Regions from separate parts of the Bradyrhizobium sp. AUGA SZCCT0182 genome, predicted to be linked through region 3. Evidence: predicted binding sites of a transcription regulator. Region 3 holds the regulator's gene; each other region holds the start of a gene.
The links. Region 3 encodes PhoB, which activates phosphate uptake and scavenging genes when phosphate is short. Its sites were predicted from a motif close to TGTCATNNANCTGTCAT; they were not measured.
Positions count from the first base shown of each region.

Region 1: JQ611_RS02465 (RNA degradosome polyphosphate kinase) is a predicted target of PhoB. The motif match lies at 3,394-3,410, and genes of this name have one in related genera.
Region 2: JQ611_RS21140 (alkaline phosphatase) is a predicted target of PhoB. The motif match lies at 3,957-3,973, and genes of this name have one in related genera.
Region 4: phnG (phosphonate C-P lyase system protein PhnG) is a predicted target of PhoB. The motif match lies at 3,646-3,662, and genes of this name have one in related genera.

Region 1 is NZ_JAFCLY010000002.1:32,501-39,703, reverse strand. It holds gene ppx (exopolyphosphatase) at 1-1,105, opposite strand, end outside; gene JQ611_RS02465 (RNA degradosome polyphosphate kinase) at 1,133-3,331, opposite strand; gene JQ611_RS02460 (chromosomal replication initiator DnaA) at 3,493-4,170, opposite strand; gene JQ611_RS02455 (CDP-alcohol phosphatidyltransferase family protein) at 4,259-4,801, opposite strand; gene purM (phosphoribosylformylglycinamidine cyclo-ligase) at 4,961-6,034, shown strand; gene purN (phosphoribosylglycinamide formyltransferase) at 6,039-6,689, shown strand; gene JQ611_RS02440 (hypothetical protein) at 6,760-7,203, opposite strand, start outside.
Region 2 is NZ_JAFCLY010000020.1:3,711-10,913, forward strand. It holds gene JQ611_RS43035 (OmpA family protein) at 1-232, shown strand, start outside; gene JQ611_RS21130 (homocysteine S-methyltransferase family protein) at 287-1,243, opposite strand; gene JQ611_RS21135 (TetR/AcrR family transcriptional regulator) at 1,476-2,096, shown strand; gene JQ611_RS21140 (alkaline phosphatase) at 2,113-3,870, opposite strand; gene argG (argininosuccinate synthase) at 4,023-5,360, opposite strand; gene JQ611_RS21150 (phosphatase PAP2 family protein) at 5,479-6,234, opposite strand; gene JQ611_RS21155 (hypothetical protein) at 6,274-6,765, opposite strand; gene rlmN (23S rRNA (adenine(2503)-C(2))-methyltransferase RlmN) at 6,959-7,203, opposite strand, start outside.
Region 3 is NZ_JAFCLY010000001.1:482,400-489,602, forward strand. It holds gene pstC (phosphate ABC transporter permease subunit PstC) at 1-963, shown strand, start outside; gene pstA (phosphate ABC transporter permease PstA) at 967-1,812, shown strand; gene pstB (phosphate ABC transporter ATP-binding protein PstB) at 1,809-2,630, shown strand; gene phoU (phosphate signaling complex protein PhoU) at 2,654-3,370, shown strand; gene phoB (phosphate regulon transcriptional regulator PhoB) at 3,446-4,147, shown strand; gene JQ611_RS02280 (GcrA family cell cycle regulator) at 4,317-4,826, opposite strand; gene JQ611_RS02285 (aspartate aminotransferase family protein) at 5,396-6,601, shown strand; gene argF (ornithine carbamoyltransferase) at 6,601-7,203, shown strand, end outside.
Region 4 is NZ_JAFCLY010000008.1:120,596-127,798, forward strand. It holds gene phnK (phosphonate C-P lyase system protein PhnK) at 1-544, opposite strand, end outside; gene JQ611_RS11625 (alpha-D-ribose 1-methylphosphonate 5-phosphate C-P-lyase PhnJ) at 537-1,421, opposite strand; gene JQ611_RS11630 (carbon-phosphorus lyase complex subunit PhnI) at 1,418-2,521, opposite strand; gene phnH (phosphonate C-P lyase system protein PhnH) at 2,524-3,129, opposite strand; gene phnG (phosphonate C-P lyase system protein PhnG) at 3,129-3,587, opposite strand; gene phnF (phosphonate metabolism transcriptional regulator PhnF) at 3,707-4,435, shown strand; gene phnE (phosphonate ABC transporter, permease protein PhnE) at 4,445-5,293, opposite strand; gene phnE (phosphonate ABC transporter, permease protein PhnE) at 5,290-6,174, opposite strand; gene phnD (phosphonate ABC transporter substrate-binding protein) at 6,257-7,195, opposite strand.

The DNA of each region.
Region 1 (7,203 bases), on a different contig from region 3:
CCCGCCAGCCGATGTCGGACAGCAGGCATGCGGCGTGGCGCAGCCGCCGTTCCTCGACGGTTTCGCGCAGCTTGACGACCCTGACCAGACGATCGGTCCACGAGACCAGTTCTTCGGCATGGCGGGCGGACCGCGACAACAGCTGGTTCAGCGTTTGCGCGGCGCAGATAAATCCATCGAGGGCGCGCTCGGATGGTGGCAGCTTTTCATACAGCAGCCCCTCGCGCACGCCGAAGGTCGAGAACACGATGGTCTTGGGCCTGGCAACGCGAATGATGTGTTCGAGCACCAGCGCCGCGTAGGTCAGCAGCGGCCGCCGCGCGTCGGAGATCATCTCGATATTGGCCAGCATGTTGGCCGCGGCCAGCCGCCTCAGCCGCTGCGCGAAGTCGAGCGCTTCCGCCGCCGGGATCGAATAGCCGTGCATCACCCGCAGCGGGTAGTCGCTCTGGATGATGTGGATGCGCGCCAGCGCGCGCCAGGTGCCGCCGACCGCATAGAAGGTGCGGCCGCGGCCGGCCTTGAGCTGGGCGACGTCGGACAGTTCGTCCCGGACGATTCGGTCGGCGCGTTTCAGCGATTTGTCCGACAGATCCTGCAGCGCCAGGCTGCCGAGCGGTAGCGTGACGCCGCTGCGGACGCGGTTGCGGTGCACGTCGATCAGTTCGAGCGAACCGCCGCCGAGATCGCCGACGATGCCGTCGGGATTGTGCACGCCGGACACGACGCCGAGCGCCGACAATTTGGCCTCGCGCGGTCCCGACAGGATTTGAATGGGGGCGCCGCAGATGCGCTCGGCCTTGGCGATGAAATCGGGGCCGTTGGAGGCGTCGCGGCAGGCCGCCGTGGCGATCGCATAGACGCGGCCGACCTTCTGGATCTTGCACAACGCGCGAAACCGCCGCAGCGCGGTCAATGCCTTGGCGACGGCGTCGGTCGCCAGCAGCCCGGTGGTCTGGACCTCGCGGCCGAGCCCGCACAGCGCCTTCTCGTTGAAGATCGTGACGAGGCTGCGCGCCATCGTTTCATAGACGACGAGACGAACCGAGTTCGAACCGATATCGATGACGGCGACGCTGGTTGCGCGCTTGCGCGGCCGCTTCACCGCCAATCCCCCATATGACGTAACCCGCTAGGACGAATGCTGACGCTCATTACGGCGCGTGAGGCGGCGCGGCGAAGATTCCTTGAGAGACTTTCCACGGCCTGACAGACTCGGATTCGTCATGAAGTAGTTGTGCAGATTGAACGGCTCTTCGCCTTTCGCGGCCTTCATACGCGTTGAAGACCCGTCCGGCAACAATTGCCAGCTTTGCTCGGTATCCTTCAGGTTCGCGACCATGATCTGTTCGAGAACCTGCTGATGCACCGTGGGATTTTGCAGCGGACAGAGCACCTCGACGCGGCGGTCCAGGTTCCGCGGCATCATGTCGGCGGACGAGATATACACAGCAGCTTTTGTGCTCGGCAGGCCTTGACCCATGCCAAAGCAGTAGATTCGGCCGTGTTCGAGGAACCGGCCGATGATGGATTTGACGCGGATGTTCTCGGAAAGTCCGGGCAGCCCGGGCCGCAGGCAGCAGATGCCGCGCACCACGAGCTCGATCGCGACGCCGGCCTGCGAGGCCTCATACAGCGCATCGATGATGTCGGGGTCGACCAGCGAGTTCATCTTCATCCAGATCGCGCCGGGCTTGCCGTGGCGGGCGTAATTGGATTCACCCTTGATGTGTTCGATGATGCGGTTGCGCAGCGTCAGCGGCGACACCGCCATGCGCTCGATGTCGCTGGGTTCGGCGTAGCCGGTGATGTAGTTGAATACCCGAGCCGCATCGCGCCCGATGATCGGGTCCGAGGTGAAGTAGGACAGGTCGGTATAGATGCGCGCGGTGACCGGGTGATAATTGCCGGTGCCGGTGTGGACATAGGTGGTGAGGTTGCCGCCCTCGCGGCGCACCACCATCGACAATTTGGCGTGGGTCTTCAGTTCGATGAACCCGTACACCACCTGCACGCCGGCGCGTTCGAGGTCGCGCGCCCAGCGGATATTGGCTTCCTCGTCGAACCGCGCCTTCAGCTCGATCAAGGCGGTCACCGACTTGCCGGCTTCGGCGGCTTCGGCCAGCGCGCGCACGATCGGCGAGTTGTTCGAGGTGCGGTAGAGCGTCTGCTTGATGGCGACCACGTCGGGGTCGCGGGCGGCCTGTTGCAGGAACTGCACGACGACGTCGAAGGATTCGTAGGGGTGATGGACCACCAGATCCTTCTGCCGGATCGCAGCGAAGATATCGCCGCCATGGTCGCGCACGCGCTCGGGATGGCGCGGCACATAGGGCACGAATTCGAGGTCGGGCCGGTCGAGCCGCGTCAGCTGCGACAGCTCGTTCATCGCCAGCACGCCGTCGACCAGGAAAATCTCGTCGTCGGCGGTGGACAGCGCTTGCTGCACGAAGGCGCGAAGCTCCTCCGGCATCTTGGCTTCGATCTCGAGCCGGATCACCGATCCGCGCCGCCGCCGCTTCAGCGCGGTCTCGAACAGGCGGACCAGATCCTCGGCCTCTTCCTCGATTTCCAGTTCGGAATCGCGGATGATGCGGAAGGCGCCCTGGCCCTTGACGGTATAGCCGGGGAACAGGCGGCCGATGAACAGGCCGGTGGCCTGTTCCAGGGTGATCAGGCGTACCGCGCCGTCCTTGCCCGCGGGCATGCGGATGAAGCGGTCGATCTTGCCGGGCATGCGGATCAGCGCGTTCATCGGCTTGCCGTCGGCGACCCGCGACAAATGCAGCGCGATCGTGAAACCAAGGCTCGGGATGAACGGGAAGGGGTGCGCCGGATCGATGGCGAGCGGCGTCAGCAGCGGGAAGATGTTATGGAGGAAGTGATCCTCGATCCAGCTCCGCTCGGCCTTGGTGACGTCATGGCCATCGACCAGAATGATCCCGGTCTTGGACAGAATGGTGCGCAGGTCGCTCCAGATCGCCTGCTGATCCGAGGCGAGTTCCGAAACCGTCTTGTTGATGGCGACGAGCTGCTCGGACGGGGTCAGGCCGTCGGGGCTGCGTTCGGCGATACCTTCACGGACCTGCGCCTTGATACCGGCGACACGGACCATGAAGAATTCATCAAGGTTATTGGCTGAAATCGACAGGAACCGGACCCGCTCCAGCGTGGGGTGGCCGGGATTGACCGCTTCCTCGAGCACGCGGCGATTGAAGTGCAGCCAGGACAGCTCGCGATTGATGAACCGCTCCGGGCTGGTGGCGATGGCCAGTGGCGCTTCGGCAACTGCGTCTTTTTCTGTTATTTCAATAGCTTGTGCCGAGTCCATGAAGTTTCGGTCCATCTCAGTTGGAGCGCAGCGCCAGTTTAGGCGGATGCCGTGCGCACCATGTGATAGTTGGATGACGTTTCGATGACATTGATGTTCCGCCCGCCGCCGCCGTCAAGGCGGCGGGGGCGTGACATGGCGCGCAGCGGCAGCAGCGCCCGTCAGGCGTTGCGCAGCAATTCGGCTGCCAGCGCCCGGGTCACCGGCCGGCCGAGCCGCAGCGCCTCGCTATCCAGCAGGTCGATGGCCTGGCGCGCAGCCGCATAGGATCGCTCGATCCGGCTGGCGAGATAGCTCACGACAGTCTCGTCGATGCTCAGCTGCCGGTCGGCGCAGAATTTGACGATCAGGCTGCGGAACAACAGATCGTCGGGCGGCAATAGCGGCACCGTCGGCACCGCGCGCAGCCGCGACCGCAGATCGCGCAGCTCGACCTCGAAGGCCGATGGTGCCATCCGCGCCGTCATCAGAATGAAGGCTTCGTCTTCCCGCCCCAGATTCATCAGGTGGAACATCGCACGCTCGTCGAAATCCCCCGGTTTCAGGTCCTCGACCACCAGCGCCCCCGTCGCAAGCGCGCCGGGTACGGCGGTGGGCGTCAAAGCGTGTGCGGATATCGAGCGGGCGCCGGCTTGCTCGGCCCAGATCGCGGCGAGATGGCTCTTGCCGGAGCCTTCCGGGCCTACCAGCAGCATGATGCGGTTGGGCCAGTCGGGCCAGCTTTCGATCAGCGCCAGGCCCGCCTCATTGGCCGGCCCTTCCAGAAAATTGTCGCGGGTCAGGCTTTCTGCATGCGGCAGCGCAAAGGCAAGCTGACGGGGTTGAACGCGAACTGCCACGCAAGTCTCCGGAACCATGGCGTTTTCAAGCGAAGTGGGTACCGGTTCGCGTGAGGACGCGTCAAACAAAACGCTTCAAACAAAACGCCTATTTGGCCTCGATCGTACTCATGTGCCGCACCCACTCCACGAGATAGAGGGAGACGGAAACCAAAGTAAAGACCGTAACAAAGCCCATCAGGATCAGGTCGTATGGCGTCGGCTTGAAGTTGAAGCCGAGCGACGCCAGCACCAGGGCGGCGAACGCCACCTGCGCCACCGTGTTGAGCTTCGAGACCATCAAGGGTTTCATCGGGATAGGCTTGTCGAACAACCATGACACAATCACGGCGGTGACGATCATGATGTCGCGCGACACCACCAGGATCACGATCCACAGCGGCACCGCGCCCCAGATTCCGAGCGAGACGTAGATCGAGACCAAAAGCGCCTTGTCGGCGAGGGGATCGAGCAGGGCGCCGAGCTCGCTGGTCATATTGAAGCGCTTGGCGAGGAAACCGTCGACGGCGTCGCTGACGCCGGCAATCACGAAGATAGCGAACGCGATCTCCATCTGCCTCGAGGCGATCGCCCAGACGATAATGGGCACCAGGATGATGCGACCCAGTGTAATGATATTCGGAATATTCAACTCGGTCGCTTCCCGGCTACCGGCCTAATTGCGTAACAGATCCGGCCCTTTGCGGGGCGGGCCGGTTGTTATCTACATAGTATATCGACCCCGCGCTTGCGAGCCATTGCAGGATCGCCGAAATCCTCGTAACCAGCCGTCTTCTGACGGGAATTGAGCATGATCGACCGCAAAAACGGGCTCACTTACGCCGATTCGGGCGTCGATATCGATGCGGGCAATCGCCTCGTCGATCTCATCAAGCCGATGGTGCGTGCCACCGCCCGCGCCGGCGCCGACGCCGAGATCGGCGGCTTTGGCGGGCTGTTCGACCTCAAGGCAGCCGGCTTCACGGACCCGGTGCTGGTGGCCGCGACCGACGGCGTCGGCACCAAGGTCAAGATCGCGATCGAGACCGGCCTGCACGGCGGAATCGGCATCGACCTGGTGGCGATGTCGGTCAATGACCTCGTGGTGCAGGGCGCCGAGCCGCTGTTCTTCCTCGACTATTTCGCCTGCGGCAAGCTCGATCCGGAAGCTGCGGCTGCCATCGTGGCCGGCATTGCCGAGGGCTGCCGGGAGTCCGGCTGCGCCCTGATCGGCGGCGAGACCGCGGAAATGCCTGGCCTCTACAAGGACGGCGATTACGACCTCGCGGGCTTTGCTGTGGGGGCTGCCGAGCGCGGCACGCTGCTGCCGAGTTCAGACATTGCGATCGGCGACGCCGTGATCGGTCTTGCCTCCTCGGGCGTGCATTCCAACGGCTTCTCTCTGGTCCGCAAAATCGTCGAGAATTCCGGCCTCGGCTTCGACGCCCCGGCACCGTTCTCGCCTGTGATGACGCTCGGCGGCGCGCTGCTGGCGCCGACGCGGCTCTATGTGAAATCGTGCCTGCGCGCGATCCGCGAAACCGGCGCAATCAAAGGCCTCGCCCACATCACCGGCGGCGGCTTCACCGACAACATTCCGCGCGTGCTGCCGAAGCATCTCGGGGTCGGCATCGATCTGGCGCGGCTGCCGGTATTGCCTGTCTTCAAATGGCTGGCCGAGCAGGGCGGCATCGCCGAGCTCGAATTGTTGCGCACCTTCAACTGCGGCATCGGCATGATCGCGATCGTCAAGCCGGATGCGATCGACAGGGTCACCGAAATCCTCACCGAGGGCGGCGAGACTGTCGCCCTGCTCGGTGAAGTGATCGCGGCGGAAGGCGAGCATCGCGTGGTCTATAACGGTCATCTGGACCTGTCGCGGTGACGCCGTGAAGCGCCGCGTCGCCATTCTGATCTCCGGGCGTGGATCGAACATGGCCGCGCTGATCGACGCGGCCAAAGCACCGGATTTCCCGGCGGAAATCGTCACCGTGATTTCCAACCGCGCCGATGCCGGTGGCCTGGAAAAGGCTGCTGCGAGCGGCATTCCCACGACCGTGATCGAGAGCAAGCCGTTCGGCAAGGACCGCGCAGCCTTCGAAGCGGTGCTGCAGCGGGCGCTCGATGAAAAGAATGTCGAGCTGATTTGCCTTGGCGGATTCATGCGGCTGTTCACCGCCGAATTCGTCAAACGCTGGTACGGCAAGATGCTCAACATCCATCCCTCGCTGCTGCCGTCCTTTCCGGGCCTCGATCCGCACGGCCAGGCGCTGACGACCGGCGTGAAGATTTCAGGCGCCACCGTGCATTTCGTGATCCCGGAAACCGACGCGGGGCCGATTGTGATGCAGGGCGCGGTCGCGGTGGCCGATGGCGACACCGCCGAGACGCTGGCTCAGCGCATCCTCGGCATCGAGCACCGCATCTATCCCGAAGCGCTGCGGCTGCTCGCCAGCGGCAAGGTCCGCCTCGAAGGCGACATCTGCAGGATTTCGGGACAGGCCGCGCCGGACGGAACCCTGATCTGGCCCGCGGTGTGATGCGGCGCTTGTGGCCCGCTGCGGGATACCGCATCGAGCCACGACGATTCAGCGCGGCGCGGGCGGCTGGCTAACGGGCAGGCGCTGCGGCGGGCGGCCAGCGCTGGTCAAGCGGCGCCGGCGGCTCTGGCGGGGGCACGCTGGCGCGCTGTGCCGGCGCTGGTTTGGGCCGGGCGGCGGCTAGGGGCGGCGCAGGTGCGGGGCCTGCAAAACAACTGATCGAGCCGATCGTGGTCGAACCATATTGCACGTAACCGCTGGTCTGCTGCGGCGAATGTGGCGCATTGATCGGCAGATAGACCATGCAGATCGTGCCGTCGACTGGATCGCGCAATCGCTGGATGACGGTATCTTTCAACGGCCCTCCGAATTGCCGCTCGATCTGCATGGTCGGCATCTTGCTCCAATCCACCGGCTGGGCGTGCGCAAGCGGCGGCGACAGCGCAAGGCTTGCCGCACACACGCGCCATGTGGACAGGGCGCGCCGCCGGCCCTGCGTTCGTCGACTTCGCCG
Region 2 (7,203 bases), on a different contig from region 3:
GCTGTCGGACCGCCGCGCCGAATCCGCCGCAACGCTGCTGACGCAGCAGTTCGGCGTGCCAGCGGAGAACCTGACCTCGCAGGGTTACGGCGAGCAGTATCCGAAGGAGCAGACGGACGGACCGAGCGAGATCAACCGGCGCGTCACGGTCCGCCGCATCACCCCGCTGCTCAATGGCGGCCAGGCCTCGCTGCCGCCGCCCCCGCCCGGCACCGCGCCGCCGCGGCGTTGAGGTCGGTCGGCACAATATGAAAATGGCCGGGAGCAATCCCGGCCATTTTTTGTGTCAGGCGCTGAGCGCCCGCGGCGGCAGACAGGCGTCGCAGATCGCCGCCACGTGACGATGGTCGGTGCCGCAACAACCGCCCAGAATGCGCATCGCCGGAAACGAGCGCCTGAGATTCAGATAGCGCCGGCCGAGATCCTGCGGATCGCCCGCATCGAGCGTTGCAGACTCATCCAGTTCGGCATGGCTCTTGGTCGATGCATTGGCCCTGACGCCATGGATGCGCTTGACCCAGGCCTCGTCGGCCTTCAGCGCATGCTCGAAATGCGTCGGATGCGCGCAATTGACCAGGAAGTATTCGACCGAATCCTGCGCCGCGCGATCCACCGCCTCGATCGCTTCGCGCAACGTCCCGCCATTGACCAGACGGCCGTCGGTTTCCACCGTGAACGAGATCACCGCCGGAATCTGCTGCGCCCTGGCCGCACGCGCGATGCCGATCGCTTCATTGATGTTCGTGAGCGTATAAGCCGTCACCATGTCGGCGCCGCCTTCGACGAAGGCCGCAATCTGCGCGCCATGATAGGCCTCGGCTTCGGCCGCATCCATGTTGCCGGCCTTGTAACCGTCGCCGCGCGGGCCGATGGCGCCGCTGACGACGCAGGGCGTCATCGGCCTTTCCCATTCGGCGCGCAGCTCCTCGAGCAACCCGATCCCGCGAATGTTGATCGTCCTGAGCGCGGCCGCATCGTAACCAAGCATGGCGCCCCAATCGGGATTGGCCCGCCATGTCGGGCTGTCCAGCACAAAGCCAACGCCATGGTCGCGCGCGACCGCCATATAGGCCTGGTAGTATCGCTTCAGCGTGCCCCGGCCTACCTCGCTGTCGAGCAGCACGAAGGCGGCGAAATGGGGCAGATCAATCCCTTCATGGAAGATCAGCGTCGTTTCCATGCCACCATCGGTGAGGAAAATACCGCCGCGGCGCTGCGGCAGGTCGTATCGATATTTTGTCATTGCAATATCTCCGTGATCGGCAAAAGGCGCTGTTGGTAGGTCCAGCGCGGCGCGCCCTGGTCTGGTGGAACTGGTGCCGCATAGTGTCGCGGTTTCCTAGGCGGCTCGTGGTGCGGCTGAATTTCGGGCCGTAAAATGCTAGGAAATCAGATGGTTGCGCGGCGCGTGCAAAATCGCGGCGCCAGTGCACGAGTCAAAACCGTACCGCAAGTACAGTTTCTGGAGACACGCGATGGGAAAAGGCGAAGCGACGCGCGAGCGAATTCTCGAGATCGCGGAAGCGGCCGTGCTCGCGAAGGGATTTGGCGCCACGTCGATCGACGAAGTGATCGCGGAGGCCGGCCTCACCAAGAGCGGCTTCTTTTATCATTTCAAGGACAAGAATGCGCTCGCGCGCGAAATGCTGCGCCGCTACGTCAAGACCAACGACCAGCTGTTCGACGACGTCTTCGCACGCGGCCGGCAGCTCTCGGACGATCCGCTGCAGGCGTTCCTGATTTCGCTGAAGCTGCTCGCCGAAGTGATGGCCGATCTGCCGAACGGGCATCCCGGCTGCCTGATTGCCAGCGTCTGCTATCAGGAGCGGCTGTTCGACCGCGAGGTGCGCGAGCTCACCGCACAGTCGGTGCGCGACTGGAATGCGCGCTTCCGCCACATCCTCGACGGCATCGCCGCCGTCCATCCACTGCGGGAGCCGATCGATCTCGACGATCTCGCCGACATGATGTCGTGCATTGTCGATGGTGCGATCATCATGTCGAAAACGCTGAACGATCCGACCCGGCTGGAACGGCAGATCCTGATCTTTCGAAGCTGCGTGAAGCTGATGTTCTCAGCTCCATCGCTGTCCTGACGCAGGCTTCGACAGTTCATTTCGCAGCGGCAAGCCCCAGCGCGTCGACCATCACGCGGAAGACTTCCGTATTGTCCATCGAACCCTTGACCCGTTCGCTGCCGGGCCCGGTCGCGGTCAGGATGACGTCTTCGCCGGAATGCACGCTGGCGTTCATCATCGCCGGCAGATTGCCGGGCCGCAGCACGGCGCCGGGAACGCCCTTGTACTTTTCGTTGGCCTTGAAGGTTCCGTCATCGTCTCCCTTCATGGTCGGGTCGTTCGGGCCGTCGAGTTTGGGGCGGAAGGTCTCGTAATGGTCGGGCAGGCTGGCCGAGAAGATGGCGAGCCGCCGGCTGACGTCGACACGCGAGGGATAGCCGTCGGCATCGGGCGCCGGGTAATTCGGGAAGCCGGCCTTGTCGTAGACGCCGACGCGCTCGCGCATCGGCGCTTCCGATGTCGTGCTCATGTCGTGATTGATGGTGCCGACCAGTGCGTTGGGGTGGTTATGGTCCGGCGTCACCAGGATCAGGGTGTCGTCGCCGCGCTTGCTCGCCCAGTCGCGGGCGAGGCGCACCGCGTTGTCGAGCATGATGGTGTCGTAGACGGCGCGGTCGAAGTCGAGGGCATGCGCGTATTTGTCGATCAATCCGGATTCCACCATCAAGAAGAAGCCGGCCTCGTTTTTCGACAGCACGTTCAGCGCGGCCTGGAGCTGCTCGGTCAGGTCGGGCTGCTCGGGAAATTTCTTGACGCCGCCACCCTTGAGGAATTTGCGATCCAGCGCCCCGTCCATATTTCCCGTGGCGAACAGACCGAGCAACTGGCGCGTTTCGGGTTTGGCCGCCAACGCATTGAGTTCGCCTGCGGTCGTCGCCAGGGCATAACCGGCCTCGCGGAACCGGGCGATATAATCGATCTCGTCCTTGCGCTTGGATCCGGCCGCCGACTTCGGCAGGAAGTTCGCGCTGCCGCCGCCCAGCAACACGTCGGGCCTCGCCACGAAAAGCTGCTCGACGATCTCGTCATAGGCAGCCCGGCGGCGCGTATGCGCCACCATCGCCGCCGGCGTGGCGTCCTCGACTTCGGTGGTGGTCACGATACCGATGCTCATCTTGAGCCGGCGCTGGGCAAGGCTCGTGATGGTTTCGACCTTGGGATCGTCGAACGCGTCTCTGGTGCGGTCGGCATAGACGCCCATCGCGTTGACCGCGCTCTTGTGGCCGGTGGAATAGGCGCTGGCCGAGTTTGCCGAATCGGTGATGATCGAATCCGAGCCGGCGGTCGCCACCAGCGCCGTATGCGGCATGTCGTCCATCGCAAGCTTGCCGAGGCTCTTGCCCTCCGCAATGCCCTTGGAAAGCAGCCGCGCCCCGACGCGATGGGCGGGCGACATTCCGTCGCCGATGAACAGGATCACGTTCTTCGCCTTGCGCGGCCCGGTGTCGTAGACCATCCACGTCACCTTGCGGCTCTTCGTGCCGTCACTGACCTCGACGACGAACGGGCCGGGCTTTGCCAGCTCGACATCGCGAAGCATCAGCGCGGATTGGTCCTTGCCGTCCTCACGCTCGATAAACGTTGCGGACCGACCGAACACGGCGGCATGGTCCTCGCCGTTGACCGTTACCTTCAATTTCGACTGGTCGACCCGGTCAGGGAATTCGACCTTGAAGTCGAACCGCGCGCCGGAGAGAATTTCGGCACGGTCGATCGGATAAACTGTTTGGGCAACAACCGGCGATGCCGAGAACAGGACGGCGAGGGTGATGACGGTGACTGGCTTGATCAATCTCGGGCTCCGCGCGTGCTTGCCGGCGGGACAGCGACAGCCATTGCTCAGCAAGAAGTGAAGGTGACCAGTTCTATCCACCCCGGATGACAGCTATGTAACGGCGGGCCGCAGCGGTGCAGAGGCGCCAAACAAAGTCCGGCCTCGCAGGTTCAGTCCTTGTCGTTCCCGAGCTTGAAGATCTCGGAACCATCCCCGCTCGATAGCAGGCCCGTGTCCGAATAGAGCTTCAGCTTTGCGCGGGTGTCCGTGATGTCGAGGTTGCGCATGGTCAGCTGGCCGATACGGTCGGCCGGCGTGAACGCCGCGTCTTCCACCTTCTCCATGCTCAGCCGCTCCGGCTGATAGGTCAGGTTCGGGCTTTCGGTGTTGAGCAGCGAGTAGTCGTTGCCACGGCGCAGCTCGAGCGTGACCTCGCCGGTAATGGCGCGCGCCACCCAACGCTGGGCGGTCTCACGCAGCATCAGGGCCTGCGAATCGAACCATCGGCCCTGGTACAGCAACCGGCCGAGGCGCATGCCGCTGATCCGGTATTGCTCGATGGTGTCTTCGTTGTGAATGCCGGTGACCAGGCGCTCATAGGCGATGTGCAGCAGCGCCATGCCGGGCGCCTCATAGATGCCGCGGCTCTTGGCCTCGATGATCCGGTTCTCGATCTGGTCGCTCATGCCAAGACCGTGCCGGCCGCCGATGGCGTTGGCCTCGAGGAACAGCGCCAGCGGATCGGCGAAGGTCTGGCCGTTCAGCGCGACGGGCTGGCCCTCCGCAAAGCGCACGACAACCTTTTCGGCCTTGACGGCACAGTCGTCGCGCCAGAACGGCACGCCCATGATCGGGTTGACGATCTTGATGCCGCTGTCGAGGCTTTCGAGATCCTTGGCCTCGTGGGTCGCGCCCAGGATATTGCTATCGGTCGAGTAAGCCTTTTCGGCGCTCATCTTGTAGGCAAAGCCGTTGGCGGTCATGAACGCTGACATTTCCGCACGGCCGCCGAGCTCGTCGATGAACTGCTGGTCGAGCCAGGGCTTGTAGATCCGCAGGCTCGGATTGGTCAGAAGGCCGTAGCGATAGAACCGCTCGATGTCATTGCCTTTGTAGGTGGAGCCATCGCCCCAGATGTTGACGCCGTCCTCCTTCATGGCCGCGACCAGCATCGTGCCGGTCACCGCGCGACCAAGCGGCGTGGTGTTGAAATAAGTGTTGCCGCCGGTCGAGACGTGGAAGGCGCCGGACTGGATGGCGGCGATGCCTTCGTGCACCAATTGCGTGCGGCAATCCACCAGGCGGGCTTTTTCGGCGCCGAATTCGAGCGCCTTGCGCGGAATCTCCTCGTAGTCGGCCTCGTCAGGCTGGGCAAGGTTGGCGGTATAGGCAAAGACGCGGGCGCCCTTTTGCTTCATCCACACCAGCGCCGCTGACGTGTCGAGGCCGCCCGAAAAAGCGATGCCGACTTTTTCCCCTTTGGGCAGGCTCTTCAGGATCGTGCTCATCGTGCTTCCAATCGGTCGAAATGGTGGATGTCGTTTGCGGCTTTGGGTGCGCGAATATCAAACTTCGCGCTTGTCGGCACGCCTTTAATAGCACGAGGCAGCAGCTGGCCGGGATGGCTCAGCCCGGCTGGCGCGAGCCCTTGGTCAGACGGTTCCAGGGCCGGGCCAGGCGGGCCAATGCGGTCTCGACGGCCGAATCCGAGACCCGGGTCGACGGCCAGCGGTATAGCCAGCCATGGGCCAGCCAGATCACCAGAAAGCTCACCAGGCCGGCGGCCGCCACATCGGTGAAAAAATGCCCGCCAAACGCCATCCGCAGCACAGAGGTGGTGATCCCGAACAGGGTCGCCGCCACATAGGCCAAGGGCCGCCACGTCGGGGGCGTCAGCGCCGCGGGCGCGTAGGCCCAGAATGCGGTGGCGCCCTCGCCGGAGAAGAACGAGCAGTTGCGTCCGCAGGTGCCGCGCGGATCCCAATACGGCACGAACTCCTGCGGCCCATTGAACTGCGTCACCACCACCGGCCGCGGCCGGCCCCAATAGGTCTTGAAGGTGAGGTTGGTGAGAACGACGGCGGATAGCAGGATGGTGCTCAGCAGGAAAACCGCGGTACGCGCGCGAATGAACATCGGCAAATCCGGCCGCACCATCTTCACCACGATGGCCGCGAGCGACGGCAATGCGAGCGCCCACGCGATCCACATCGCGGCGTCGCGGGCGAAGGCGGCGAGCCAACTCTGCTTCAACGGAAACGAATGGGTCGCGGGATCGTAGAACAACGCCGCCAATTTCAGATCGAGTTCAGGGAAAATCCCGAACAGCAGTCCGATAATGAGCGCCAGCCCCAGCGCGATGAAAAGTCCGGTCCGGTTCATGGCGCGGTGTTTAACCGAGGGGATGGGTCTTGAAAAGGCTCACGGATGCGGCCGTGAGTGCGCCGGCAGCGGCGGTGGCGGCCGCAAAGGTCTTGGCGGTTCGCGCCATGCGCCGGCGGAGCGGCCCGCGATCACCCAGTAGACCAGGCCCGCGACGATGCCCGCTCCGGTCATGATTTCGAGATGGCGGCGGACGATGCCGTCAAAGCGCATCGTTTCGGGATCGAACGGGACCAGACCGAGATAGCAGGCGCAGCCTACGAGCGCGCCGCCGATCGCATAGGTCAGCACGCCCCGGACATAAAACGCCTCCGTGATCAGAACCACGATCAGCGCCGGCAACAGCGCAAAGCCCGAGATGAAAATGAAGCCGAACCCGAGCACGACATTGATCGCGCCCTGATCGATCGGCCCTGCGCCGAGATCGCTGAATTCGGGATACAGCACCGCGCCGACCACGATCATCCCCGCCGCCAGACAGGCGAACAGGAATCCGAACAGGATGACGAAGAAGCGGCCGATCAGCGCCATAGCATCAATCCGTCATTGCGTCGCTGCTCGGTCACGAACCTCTCCACCGTCATGCCCGGGCATAGCCGTCTGAAGGACGGCGTCGCTTCCGCTCGCCTATGCCCGGGCATCCACGTCTTGCTTCGCTGAGACCACGTTAAGACGTGGATGGCCGGGTCAAGCCCGGCCATGACGAATAGCTACGTTGATCAAGTCAATCCGTCATCGCCATCGCGCGGAGCGCCTGCCGCTCGCGCGCGGACAATTTTTCGGTTTCCGATTTCAACTGGCCGCAGGCGGCGAGGATGTCGCGGCCGCGCGGCGTGCGCACCGGCGAGGAATAGCCCGCGTTGAAAATATACTCGGAGAATTTTTCGATCTGGTCCCAGTCCGAGCATTCATATTTGGTGCCCGGCCACGGGTTGAACGGAATGAGATTGATCTTGGCCGGAATGCCCT
Region 3 (7,203 bases):
GCTGCAGGACCTTACGATCGCGCCAGGGCCCTCAGCGCCTTCAAGCTTGGTGACGTTACCTTCTATTGGCTCACGCGCGCCTGTGCGATCTCGGTGCTGCTCATTCTCGGCGGCATCATCTTATCGCTGATCGTGGGCGCCTGGCCTGCGATCAGGGAATACGGCTTCTCGTTCCTGTTCACCTCGCGCTGGGCGCCATCAGCCGATCCGCCGGTGCTGGGCGCGCTCGGGCCGATCTACGGCACGCTGATCACCTCCGTGATCGCGATGATGATCGCCATTCCGGTCGGTATCGGCATTGCGGTGTTCCTGACCGAGATCTGTCCGATCTGGCTGCGCCGTCCGATCGGGCTCGCGGTCGAACTGCTCGCCGGCATTCCCTCGATCATCTACGGCATGTGGGGCTTCTTCGTGCTGGGCCCGTTTTTGGCCAACTCGTTCCAGCCGTTCATGATCAGCATCTTCGACGGCGTCCCGGTTCTCGGCACCATCTTCGCAGGTCCCCCGTCTTATCTCAGCCTGTTCAACGCCGCGCTGATCCTTGCGATCATGGTGCTGCCCTTCATCACCTCGATCTCGGTCGACGTCTTCAAGACGGTGCCGCCGGTGCTGAAGGAAGCCGCCTACGGCGTCGGCTGCACCACCTGGGAAGTCGTCCGCAACGTGGTGATCCCCTACACAAGGGTCGGCGTGATCGGCGGCGTGATGCTGGCGCTCGGCCGCGCGCTCGGCGAAACCATGGCGGTCACCTTCATCATCGGCAACTCGTTCAAGATCTCATCTTCGATCTTCGCGCCGGGCACCACGATCTCGGCGGCGATCGCCAGCGAATTCGCCGAGAGCGACGGCCTGCACCAGTCCGGCCTGATCCTGCTCGGCCTGCTGTTGTTCGTGCTGACGTTCTTCGTCCTGTCGGCCGCCCGGCTGATGCTGATGCGGCTGGAAAAGAAGGCGGGGAACTGAGCCATGAACCCGATTTACGCCTCCCGCCGCCGCAATGACATCATCATCCGGGGCCTCTGCGTCGGCGCCGCCTTGTTCGGCGTGACATGGCTAGCGCTGATCCTGTTCACGCTGTTCTATAACGGCCTGGCCGGCCTCAACCTGGCCGTCTTCACCCAGGACACGCCGCCGCCCGGCTCGACCGATGGCGGTCTGCGCAACGCGATCATCGGTTCGATCATCATGACTGCGATCGGGGTCGGCATCGGCGCGCCGCTCGGCATGCTGGCCGGAACCTATCTGGCCGAATACGGCAAGCATGACCGGCTCACCTCGGTGATCCGCTTCATCAACGACATCCTGCTCAGCGCGCCCTCGATCATCATCGGCCTGTTCGTCTACGGCGCCATCGTGGTGCCGATGGGCGGCTTCTCGGCCTTTGCCGGCTGTCTGGCGCTGGCCGTGATCGTGATCCCCGTGGTGGTCCGCACCACCGAGGACATGCTCGGCCTGGTGCCCAATCCGCTGCGTGAAGCGGCGTCCGCGCTCGGCCTGCCGCGCTCGCTGGTGATCAAGCGGATCGCCTATCGCGCCGCGCGAAGTGGTCTCATCACCGGCGTGCTGCTCGCCACCGCCCGCGTCGCCGGCGAAACCGCGCCGCTGCTGTTCACCGCGCTGTCGAACCAGTTCTTCAGCCTCGATCTCACCAAGACGATGGCGAACCTGCCGGTCACCATCAACAACTTCGTGCAGAGCCCCTACGAATACTGGAAGCAGCTCGCCTGGAGCGGGGCGCTGCTCATCACCCTGACCGTACTCGCCCTGAATATTGGCGCGCGCATCCTTGGCGCCGAGAGGACCGCAAAATGACCGAAGTTTCTGTATCCATGAGTGCCGTCAACGCGGGCGTTCCCCACGTGGCGCTGCCCGACGCGCCGCCGAAAGTGACCGCGCGGGGCCTGAACTTCTACTATGGCGAGCACCACGCGCTGAAGAACATCAACCTCACGCTCGGCACCCACCGCGTCACCGCCTTCATCGGGCCGTCCGGCTGCGGCAAGTCCACGCTGCTGCGGATCTTCAACCGGATGTACGACCTCTATCCGGGCCAGAAGGCGACCGGGCAATTGATGCTCGACCAGACCAACATCCTCGACCCCAAGCTCGATCTCAATCTGCTGCGCGCCCGGGTCGGCATGGTGTTCCAGAAGCCGACGCCGTTTCCGATGACGATCTACGAAAACATCGCCTTCGGCATCCGCCTTTATGAGAAGATCTCGAAATCCGAGATGGACGGCCGCGTCGAAAAGGCGTTGCGTGGCGGTGCGCTGTGGAACGAGGTCAAGGACAAGCTGAATGCATCGGGCCTCAGCCTGTCCGGCGGCCAGCAGCAGCGGCTCTGTATCGCGCGCACGGTGGCGGTGCGCCCTGAAGTGATCCTGTTCGACGAGCCCTGCTCGGCGCTGGACCCGATTTCGACCGCCAAGGTCGAGGAATTGATCACAGAATTGGCGGAGGACTACACCATCGCCATCGTGACCCATAACATGCAGCAGGCGGCGCGCGTCTCGGACAAGACCGCCTTCATGTATCTCGGTGAACTGGTCGAATTCGACGACACCAACAAGATTTTCACCTCGCCGAGCGACCGACGCACCCAGGATTACATTACCGGCCGGTTCGGCTAAGCGCACATCGCGAGGAGAAGACAATGGCTTCAGAGCATACCGCGAAGGCGTTCGACAGCGATCTTCAGGAATTGACCCGCCTGGTCGCCGAAATGGGCGGCCTTGCCGAACGCATGATCACCGAATCCGTCGATGCCTTGATCCGGCGCGACGTTGCGCTGGGAAAACGCGTCGTCGCCTCCGACGCCGAGATCGACCGCCTGCAGCACCTGATCGAGGAACGCGCGGTGCTGACGATTGCCCGCCGCCAGCCGATGGCCATCGACCTGCGCGAGATCGTCGGCGCCATGCGGGTGGCCACCGATCTGGAACGGATCGGCGACCTCGCCAAGAACATGGGCAAGCGCGTCGCGGCGCTGGAGAACGATTTCCAGCCGCTGAAACTGATCCGCGGTCTCGAACACATGACCGATCTGGTGCAGTCGCAGGTCAAGTCCGTGCTTGACGCCTACGCGTCGCACGACCTGCCGGCGGCGATGGCGGTCTGGAAGGGCGACGAGGAAGTCGACGCCATCTGCACCTCGCTGTTCCGCGAACTCCTGACCTACATGATGGAAGATCCGCGCAACATCTCGTTCTGTATCCATCTGATGTTCTGCGCCAAGAACATCGAGCGGATCGGCGACCATGCCACCAACATCGCCGAGACCGTGTTCTACATGATCGAAGGCCAGCAGATCCTCGACAAGCGCCCGAAGGGCGACATGACGAATTTTGCCACGACTGTGCCGGGAAACTAGTTACTGAACTGACAGCGGAACGAGAGACGTTTTTCGCGTATCGACAGCGCGTCAAAACACAAGAGGCTTACATAGATGAACGCACGCATTCTGGTGGTTGAAGACGAGGAAGCGCTCACCACGCTTCTGCGCTACAACCTCGATGCCGAAGGCTATGAGGTCGAAACCGTCGCCCGCGGTGACGACGCCGATACACGGTTGAAGGAGCGGGTGCCCGACCTGATCGTGCTGGACTGGATGCTGCCGGGCCTGTCCGGCATCGAACTGTGCCGCCGCTTAAGGGCGCGGCCGGAGACCAAGGCGCTGCCGATCATCATGCTGACCGCGCGCGGCGAGGAAAGCGAACGGGTGCGGGGGCTGGCGACCGGCGCCGACGACTACATCGTAAAACCCTTTTCGGTGCCGGAGCTGCTGGCGCGGGTGAAGGGCCTGTTGCGGCGGGCGAGCCCGGAGCGGCTGGCCACCGTGCTGACCTATGGCGATATCGAACTCGACCGCGAGAAGCGCCGCGTCGCGCGCTCGGGCCGTCCGATCGATCTCGGCCCCACCGAATATCGCCTGCTGGAGTTTTTCCTGGAACATCCCGGCCGCGTATTCAGCCGCGAGCAACTGCTCGACAGCGTCTGGGGCCGCGACATCTACATCGACGAGCGTACCGTCGACGTCCATATCGGCCGCCTGCGCAAACTGCTCAACCCCGGCCGCGAACAGGACCCGATCCGCACCGTGCGCGGCGCCGGCTACGCGCTGGATGATCGGTTCGCGAAGGTGGAGTAGCCAATACTCCATCGTCGTCCCGGCGAAGGCCGGGACCCATAACCACAAGTATCGATTTTTGAAGCGAGCTGGAGCTCCAGCCAAGCCTAACCACGATCGCCTGTGGTTATGGGTCCCTGCGTTCGCAGGGACGACAGCGGATATTTTCCGCGTAGCTGATGCGCAGCCCTTACCTGGTCGGCTTCGGCGCCGGGCGGCGGCGATCGGAGGCCGGCTGATAGGCGATGCGCGAGTGATGCGCGCAATAGGGCAGGCTGCTGAGCGCCTTGCCGCCGCAGAAAAAGAATTCCGAGCTGGAGGGGTCGCCGATCGGCCAGTGGCAGGTGGCCTCGTTCAATTCGAGCAGCGTCAGCCGCTGGCTCATCGGCACCACATTGTCGTAGGCGACCGGATCCGGCTCCATCTCCACCTCGAAGGCGTGGGCCAGCGCGGTGTTGCCGCGCGACACCGGGCGCGCCACCCGCATCATCTGCTGGGCGGGGCGCGCCTTGCGCTGACGCGGCGCGGCCGAGGAGGGGCTCTTGGCACGGCCGGAGAGACCCAGCCGGTGCACTTTGCCGATCACTGCATTTCGCGTCACATTTCCGAGTTCCGCGGCGATCTGGCTGGCGGAAAGTCCGCCCTCCCAGAGCTTTTTAAGCTGCTCGACGCGCTCGTCGGACCAGGTCAATACCGTCATCGCATTCTTCCCTTCGCACAGAGCCGGCCAAACCGGGGGCAGCGCTGGCGATGCCAATTCTCAAAAATCCCAGCGGGCAGAATCCCTTAGCCCTCGCCGGGCGCAAAAAAGCCGCCCGAACGTTTACGCCTTACAAAATGGACTCTAGGGGTCAGTACTTCCGCACGAGATGTCGTACCCGACAGCCCAGACGCTACAATATGGCGGGACTCTGGCGCAAGAGTACGCGTCCGTGCGTCCACATGTTCCGGTATTTATGCATTGTAATTGGAGTTTTCCACGGCACCGGAATGCTACGGATTGCTTTATCTTGCACCGCAGGGAAGCGGTTCGAGCATGATCCGGAAAAGTGGACGCCGGTTTTCCCTCGGGACAAGCGCAAGGCGCTTGCCCGGAGATCATGCTCAAAACAAGCGGATTTCGGCGTGTTGACACGGTCCAAAGCCAGCATAGAATGCCTGTCACGTGCCGCCCCGAAAAGGCGGCACGTTTTGTTTTCGCAAGACCGGCTGTGCCGCGTTCGCGCCAATGCACGCTATGTGGCCGGTCTCTAACCGTCAGTGATAGCCATGACCAACAGCGCCCCGTCGCATCTGCTTCCCGTATTCGCGAGAGTCGATCTCGGTTTCGAACGCGGCGAAGGCGCGTGGCTGATCTCGACGTCAGGCGAGCGCTATCTCGACTTCACCTCGGGTGTGGCAGTGAATGCGCTCGGCCACTGCCATCCGCATCTGGTCGCAGCCTTGCAGGAGCAGGCCACCAAGCTCTGGCACATGTCGAACCTGTTCAGGAGTCCGGACGGCGACAAGCTTGCAGCAAGGCTGTGCGAGCAGAGCTTTGCCGATCTGGTGTTCTTCTGTAATTCCGGCGCGGAAGCGATGGAATGCGCGATCAAGGTCGCGCGCCGCTATCACGCCGCCAAGGGACATCCCGAGCGCTACCGCATCGTCACCTTCGAGGGCGCGTTCCACGGCCGCACGCTGGGCACGCTGGCGGCGACCGGCTCGGCCAAATATCTGGAAGGTTTCGGTCCGCCGCTGGACGGCTTCGACCAGGTCGCGCATGGCGATCTCGAAGCGGTGAAGAAGGTGATCGGGCCGCAGACCGCCGCCATCCTGATCGAGCCGGTGCAGGGCGAGGGCGGTGTCCGCAGCGCGCCGCATGCGTTCTACAAGGCGCTCCGCCAATTGTGCGACGACAAGGGCCTGCTGCTGATTTTCGACGAGGTGCAGACCGGCATGGGCCGCACCGGCGATCTGTTTGCCTATAAGCGCCTCGGCGTCACCCCCGACATCATGTCGCTGGCAAAAGCGCTCGGCGGCGGCTTTCCGATCGGCGCCTGTCTCGCCACGGCAGAGGCGGCGTCCGGCATGACGCCGGGCTCGCACGGCTCGACCTTCGGCGGCAACCCGCTGGCGATCGCCTCCGCCAACGCGGTGCTCGACGTGATGCTCAAACCCGGCTTCTTCGACCACGTGCAGAAAGTGTCGCTGCTCTTGAAACAGAAGCTCGCTTCCGTGGTCGATCGCTATCCTTCCGTGCTGGCGGAAGTGCGCGGCGAAGGGCTGCTGATCGGCGTCAAGGCCGTGGTGCCCTCGGGCGATCTCGTCGCCGCGCTGCGGGACCAGAAGCTGCTGACGGTCGGCGCCGGCGACAATGTCGTGCGCTTCCTCGCGCCCCTGATCGTTTCCGAATCCGAGATCGAGCAATCCGTCCAAAGCCTCGAACGCGCCTGCATCGCGCTGTCAGGCGACAAGAAGAAGGCGGCGGGGTGATGAGCAAGTCCCTACGTCACTTTCTCGATATCAGCGAGCTGCCGCCGAAGGAATTGCGCAACATGCTGGACCTGAGCGTCGCCATGAAGGCGAAGCTGAAGGCGCATGAGACGCCCAGAAAGCCGCTCGAGGGCAAGACCCTGGCGATGATCTTCGAACGGCCGTCGACCCGCACCCGGGTCTCGTTCGACGTCGGCATGCGCCAGCTCGGCGGCGAGGCCATCATGCTGACCGGCGCGGAAATGCAACTCGGCCGCGGCGAGACCATCGCCGATACCGCGCGCGTGCTGTCGCGTTACGTCGATGCGATCATGATCCGCATCCTCAATCACGATGCGTTGCTGGAGCTTGCCGCCAACGCCACCGTGCCCGTCATCAACGGGCTCACCCGGCGCTCGCATCCCTGCCAGGTGATGGCGGACCTGATGACGTTCGAGGAGCATCGCGGCTCGATCGAGGGCCGCACCGTGGCCTGGACCGGCGATGACAACAACGTGCTGGCGTCATGGGCGCATGCGGCGGAACGCCTGAAGTTCAAACTGAACGTGGCCACCCCGCCGCAGCTCGCGCCGAACAAGGCGATGAAGGACTGGATCAAGGCG
Region 4 (7,203 bases), on a different contig from region 3:
CGTCCATGAACACCAGCCGCGGCTCGGTGACGAGATTGCGGGCGATCTGCAACCGCTGCCGCATGCCGCCGGAGTAGGTCCGCGGCGCATCGTCGATACGGTCGGTATCGATCTCCACCCGCTCCAGCCAGGACGACGCCGTGTCGCGGATGCGGCCGTAGTGATTCCAGCCCACCGCCATCAGCCGCTCGCCAACATTGGCCCCGGCCGAGACCGCCATCCGCAGGCCCTGCGCGGGATCCTGATGCACAAAACCCCAATCGGTGCGAAACAAGAAACGCCGTTCGGCCTCGCCCAACGCGGAGAGATCGCGCAGCACGCCATCGCGCATCCGGTACGAGACGCTGCCCGCCGTCGGCGCCAGTTGCGCCGACAGCAATTGCAGCAGCGTCGACTTGCCCGACCCGGACTCGCCGACCACGGCCAGCACCTCGCCGGGATAGAGCGCAAAGGACACGTCGCGGCAGGCAATCAGCCGGCCATAGGTCTTGCCGAGATTTTCGGCGACCAGAAGCGGTTGATCGTCGAGGGTTTGCTCAGCCATGCGCCCTCTCCTTGTGCGGCGCCGCGCTTTCGCTGCCGCGATGCCCGGCCGTTTGGCGGCTCTCGCAATAATCGGTATCGGAACAGACGAACATCCGGCCGCCCTTGTCGTCGGTGACGATCTCATCGAGGTAGGAATCCCCGGCCCCGCACAGCGCGCAGGGCGCGTCGAACCGGTAGCGCGTGAAGGGATGGTCCTCGAAATCGAGCGAGACCACTGACGTATGCGGCGGGATCGCGTAGATCCGCTTCTCGCGGCCGGCGCCGAACAATTGCAGCGCCGGGCAGTTGTCCATCTTGGGATTGTCGAATTTCGGCGTCGGCGACGGGTCCATTACGTAACGCGCGTTCACCTTCACCGGATAGGCGTAGGAAGTCGCAATATGACCGAAGCGCGCGATGTCCTCGTAGAGCTTGACGTGCATCAGGCCGTATTCGCCGAGCGCATGCATGCGCCGGGTTTCGGTCTCGCGCGGCTCGAGGAAGCGCAGCGGCTCGGGGATCGGCACCTGATAGACCAACACCTGCCCGCCATGCAGCGGCGCTTCGGGAATCCGGTGCCTTGTCTGGATCACAGTGGCGTCAGCCGTAGCGGTCGTGGTCGCAACGCCTGTGGTCTTGCCGAAGAACTTTCGGATCGAGATCGCGTTGGTGGTGTCGTCGGATCCCTGGTCGATCACCTTCAGCACGTCGTCGGGCCCGAGAATCGCCGCGGTCACCTGCACGCCGCCGGTACCCCAGCCATAGGGCATCGGCATCTCGCGGCTGGCAAACGGCACCTGATAGCCGGGGATCGCGATCGCTTTCAGGATCGCGCGGCGGATCATCCGTTTGGTCTGTTCGTCGAGATAGGCGAAATTATACCTCGGCGCGTTCATTCCGCAGCCTCCTGCATCGGCGGCGCTTCCGTGGCCTCGGCGAACTCCTTGCGCAATTTGCGCAGCAGGCCGAGTTCGGACTGGAAGTCCACGTAGTGCGGCAGCTTGAGATGTTCGACAAAACCGGTCGCCTGGACATTATCCGAATGCGACATCACGAACTCTTCGTCCTGGGCCGGCGCGATCACTTCCTCGCCGAGTTCGCGGGCGCGCAGCGTGCGGTCGACAAGCGCCATCGACATGGTCTTGCGCTCGCTCTGCCCGAACGCCAGCCCATAGCCGCGCGTGAAACACGGCGCTTCGGTGGCCGAGCCCTTGAACTGATTGACCATCTGGCATTCGGTCATCGCGATCGCGCCGAGCGGCACGGCGAAGCCTACGTCCTCGGCCATGAATTCGATCTCGACTTCGCCGAAGCGGATTTCGCCGGCAAACGGATGGTTGCGGCCGTAACCGCGCTGCGAGGAATAGCCAAGCGCCAGCAGAAAGCCTTCGTCGGCGCGCGCCAGGTTCTGCAGGCGCAGGTCGCGGTCCGCCGGGAAGCTGAGCGGCTCGCGCGTGAGGTCGCCGACCGGCGTCTCCGCATCTGCCTTAGGCGACGGCTCGATCAGGCCGTCCCGGCCGAGAATGTCGGTCACGCGAGGCGTCGCCGCGAGCGACGCTTCGCTCGTCTCCGGCGTTTCCGGAGAAAACCCCTCGGCAAGCTGAGGATCCAGCAAACGATGGGTATAATCGAAAGTCGGCCCGAGGATTTGCCCGCCGGGAATGTCCTTGAAGGTCGAGGAAATCCGCCGCCGCACCTGCATCGCGCCGGTATCGACCGGCTCGGTAGCGCCGAAGCGCGGCAGGGTGGCGCGGAACGCGCGGACCAGGAAGATCGCCTCGATCATGTCGCCGCGCGCCTGCTTGATCGCGAGCGACGCGAGTTCGCGGTCGTACAACGAGCCCTCGGTCATGACCCGGTCGACGCCGAGCGACAACTGCTCGGATATCTGGGACAGCGAAACCTCGGGAACGTCACGGTCGCCGCGCCGCTCATGCGCCAGCAGGCGATGGGCGTTCTCGATGGCGCGTTCGCCTCCCTTGACGGCAACGTACATGTCTAGCCTCCCCTCGCGAACCGCGTGGTGCGCGGTATCGCGACAATTGCATCGTCATGGACCAGCACGACATCGATGCCGCGCGGAAACAGAGGCACATTGACGGCAAGCCGTTCGAACAAATCATGGGGCTGGATCGCGGCCTGCAGGATCGCTGTGCCGTCGATGCCGGGGCCGCGCAGTTCGAGGGCGGGCCCCTGCGACAGGCTGTCGACCTGCAGGATCAACGTCGTCGAACGATCCGGGTATTCATTGCTGCCGAACGCAAAACGATCGAGCGCCGGAAGCTCGCGGGGACTACCGATCAGGGCAAAGCTGCTGATCGAGGAATCCGCGATCACAGGCGCGCTGGTGTGGAACTTGAGCCATTTGGCAACGTCCGTCGTTGCCGACATCCGGCCGTCGAGCCAGATCGGCGTATCATGGTCGAACAGGGTCAGCGCAATAGCCGCGGTGCCGCGCATCATCGCGGCGGGCGTGCCGGCGACGGCCGCAATGCGCTGCACGCTGCCGGGACGCGCCATCGCATCCATCACCGAGCGGAAGGTCGATTGCGCTGACAGCACCTTGTCGGCAAATCCTGCGGGCAGTTCGGCAACCGTCGTCATCAACCCTCTCCCCGCACCAAGGTGTAGAAATCGACCCGCGTCGCCGCAGCCTCGGTCGCCTTGCGGTTCCGCGTGGCGGTCATTGCCGCGCACAGTGGCGCGATCACCTTTGTCTCGATGAGGCCGGCGAATTCATCCGATTGCACCATGGCGTCGCACAGCGCGATCATCCGCGCTTTCTCGCGGTCGCGGCCGAGCGTGTAGCCGAATCCGACCTGGCCGGTCGAAAGCCGCACCGCCGCACGCGATACCGTGGCTTCGCCGAGGTTGAAGGCAGAGCCGTCGCCGCCGATACGGCCGCGCACCATCACGAGGCCGTTTTCCGGCTCGCGCAGATTCTCGTGATCAGGCAGCGTGATCGCCGCCAGACGGCCGGATATCTCTGATGGATCGGAATGCGCCAGCACCGCCATGACGGCCTTGCGCTGCGCCTGCTTGTCGTTCTCGGTTGCCGTCATATCCACCTTGCCGGAATCAAGTTGTCTATGCTAATAGACAACTTCATAACCAAACGCCATGACTGTTTGGTGACAACAGGGTTGTTTTTTCGGATGACCGTCCCGGATATATTCACACCATGAGCATGCAGGATGCGGCCACCGGTGTGGCGTTGTGGCGGCAGGTCGCCGACGGGATCGAACGCGCCATTGCGGAGGGCCGCTTCGCCGCGGGCGAAAAGCTGCCGGGTGAAATGGAGATCGCCGAAACCTATCGCGTCAACCGCCATACCGTGCGCCGGGCGCTGGCGACGCTCGCCGAACGCGGGCTGGTGCGCGCCGAGCGCGGCAGCGGCACTTATGTCGAGACCCAGCGCCTCGCCTATCCCTTGCGCTCGCGGACGCGGTTTTCCGAGATCGTAGGCGCCGGCGGCCATGAACCGCGCGGCCAGTTGATCGAAGCGTCCGACGATGTCGCGACACGTGAACTGGCGCGGGAACTCGGGCTGAAGACGGGCGCACCCTTGGTCCGGATCGAGGCGCTGCGGCTGGCCGACCGGACACCGATCTGCGTCAGCACCTCATGGCTTTCCGCCGAGCGCTTCCCTGACGCGGGACAGGTCTTCGCCAGCGTGCGCTCGATGACCAAGCTGGTCGCACATTACGGCATCCGCGATTACCGCAGGTGGTCCACCCGGATCACCGCCGCCATAGCCGACGCCAGCGACGCCGCACGGCTCGATCTCGCGCTCGGCCGCCCGGTGCTGGTGGTCGACAGCACCGACGTCGATCCCGACGGCCAGCCGATCGTAACCAAGCGCTCGCGCTTCGCCGCCGAGCGCGTCGAGTTCATCGTCGAAAGCGATTAGATCGCTGGATCAGACCACCGCGCGCTGGCCGATGATCGCAAACCGCAGCTTGCCTGAAATCCAGTCGATCGCCGCCACCGCGACCAGGATCATCAGGATCAGGAATGAGACTTTCTGCCATTCCAGCACCCGGATCTGCTCGGCCAGCTGCAATCCAATGCCGCCGGCGCCGACGATCCCGATGATCGTAGCCGAGCGGGTGTTCGATTCGATGAAATAGAGCACCTGCCCTGCGATGACGGGCAGCACCTGCGGCATCAGCCCAAACCGTATTTCGTGCAGCGCATTGCCGCCGGAGGCCCGGATGCCCTCGACCTGCTTCCGGTCGGCGGCCTCGATCGCTTCGGAGAACAATTTGCCGAACGCGCCGAAATCCGCCACCGCAATGGCCAGCACGCCCGCGAACGGCCCAAGGCCGACGACGTTGATCCAGACCAGCGCCCAGATCAGCGTGTCGACGCCGCGGATCGAATCGAGAAAGCGGCGAACCGGGAACCGGAAGATACCCGACGGAACGATGTTCTTTGCCGCCAGCAGACTGACCGGCAGCGCGAGCAACGCGGCAAGGGTCGTGCCGAGCAGCGCGATCGACAGGGTTTCACCGAGCGCAACGAGATAGACCGGGAGCGAACTGCCGGGATCGGGCGGGATCATCATCATCGTGATCCAGCCGAGCTGGCTCAGCCCCGCCAGCATCCGCGCCGGCGAAAACTCCAGCTCGACCAGCCCGAACACGAAGATCCCGAACGCAGCCAGCAGCATCGCGGGGATCGCGAGACGGGAGGAAACCGGCCGGTCAAAGACCTCGGGATAGCGGCCGCGCAAATCCCCGGAGTCAGGCGCAGGCAACCGTGTCATGCCCGCGCCTCCCTGCCAAACAGCCGCCCGCGCGCCCATCCGGTACCGATATCGATCAGGAACACGGTGACAATGATCATCAGCAGGATCGCGCTGACGTCGGAATAAAAGAATTTCCTGACGGCAACGACGAGTTCCTGGCCGATGCCGCCGGCGCCGACGAAACCCATCACCGAAGCGCCGCGCACGTTGATCTCAAAGCGCAGCAACGTGTAGCTGGCAAAACCCGCCGCGACCTGCGGCACGACGGCGAAGCGTATGCACGATATCCAGCTCGCGCCGGTCGATCGGACCCCCTCGACCGGCTTCATGTCGATGTTCTCGACGATTTCGGAATACAATTTGCCGAGCGCACCGACCGAATGGATCATGATGGCGAGAACCCCGGCCATCGGCCCGAGACCGAACGCGATCACGAAGATCAGCGCAAACACGATGTCCGGAACGGTACGGCAGAACTCCATCAGGCGGCGAACCGTAAATCGCAGCCATGGCGCCGGCGAGGTATTTTCAGCGGCCAGAAAATTGAGCGCAAAAGCGAGGATCGCCCCGGCCAGGGTACCGACGTAGCTGATCAGGACGGTCTCGCCGAGCAGCGCCAGCCATTTTTTCCAGCCCCAGAACCACTCGCCGATATCGGCCCAGACCCGCGCGCCGCTCTCCAGCGTGCCGATGCGGTCGAAGTAGCTGACGAAATTTCCGATCTTGTTGACGAAAATTACCGGATTAACCTCGGCCCCGATCCCGGCGATGACGAGAACCGCGAAGAATACCGCCGTTGCCAGCGTCATCCGCAGCCGCTTGCGCGCCACCGCCGCACGATAAGCGTCGTTGAGCACCGCGAGTTGCTGGGCTGGAAGGATGGATACGGCTGATGTCATGGAAGGCTGCTGTGCCGGTTATGTCCTGAACGGAAAAAGGCCGGGTCGCATGGACCCGGCCTGGTCTCGCTCCGCCAATCGATCAGGACGCCTTCTTCTTGCGAAGATTGTCCACGAACTTGATCAGGTCGATCATGCCGTCCCAATCCTTTGTCGTGGCGGGATTGAATGCCTTTTTCTGGCCGTCGGAAAGACGGTCGAAGGCGGCCTTGTCCTTGGCCGGTGCATCCGCAAACGCCTTGGCGATGGCGGCCTTCAGGCCGTCCGGAAGGTCCGAATTATAAGCATAAGGCCCATTGAGAATGGGCGCAGACTTATGGACGATCCGGAAATCATCCTTCTTCATCACTGTGCCGTCGGCGTTCTTTAGCATGCCCTTGGTCAGCATCTGGGCCAGCGTGGAGTCGTTGTCGGTGGTCCATTGATTGGCGGCGACTTCGACGGTGCCCTGCGTGAGCGCCAGTATGGCGTTCTCATGACTGCCGCTGAACACGACTTTGCCAAAATACGTGTCGGCATCGGAGATGCCCAGCTTGTCGAGCTCGAAGCGCGGCACGTTGTTGCCCGACGTCGAATTCGGATCGACCAAAGCGAGATTCTTGCCCTTCAGCTGGTCGAGGTTCTTGTACGGGCTCGACGCCTTGACGAAGAACACCGAGTAATAACCCGTAGAGCCATCGGCATTGATGTCGTTAGCGAACGCGTCGGTCTTGACGCCGGTCATCCGCGCGCGCGCGAACGACGCCGAGCCGTAGCTGGCGATATGGATGTTGCCGGAGCGCTGGCCTTCGATGACGGCGGCGTAGTCGTTGGCAATGCGCAGCGTGACCTTCACGCCGAGCTCTTTGGATAGATAGGCGACGAACGGTGCCCAGCGTTCGGTCACGCCCGAGGCGTTTTCCGCCGGCACGACGGCGAAGGTCAGTTCCGGATATTTGCCCTTCCAGTCCTGCGCAGAGGCGGCGGAGGCCGAAAACGCCAGCGCGGCTGCGCCGGCCAGAACGATACGACGATTGATCATGGTGTGCC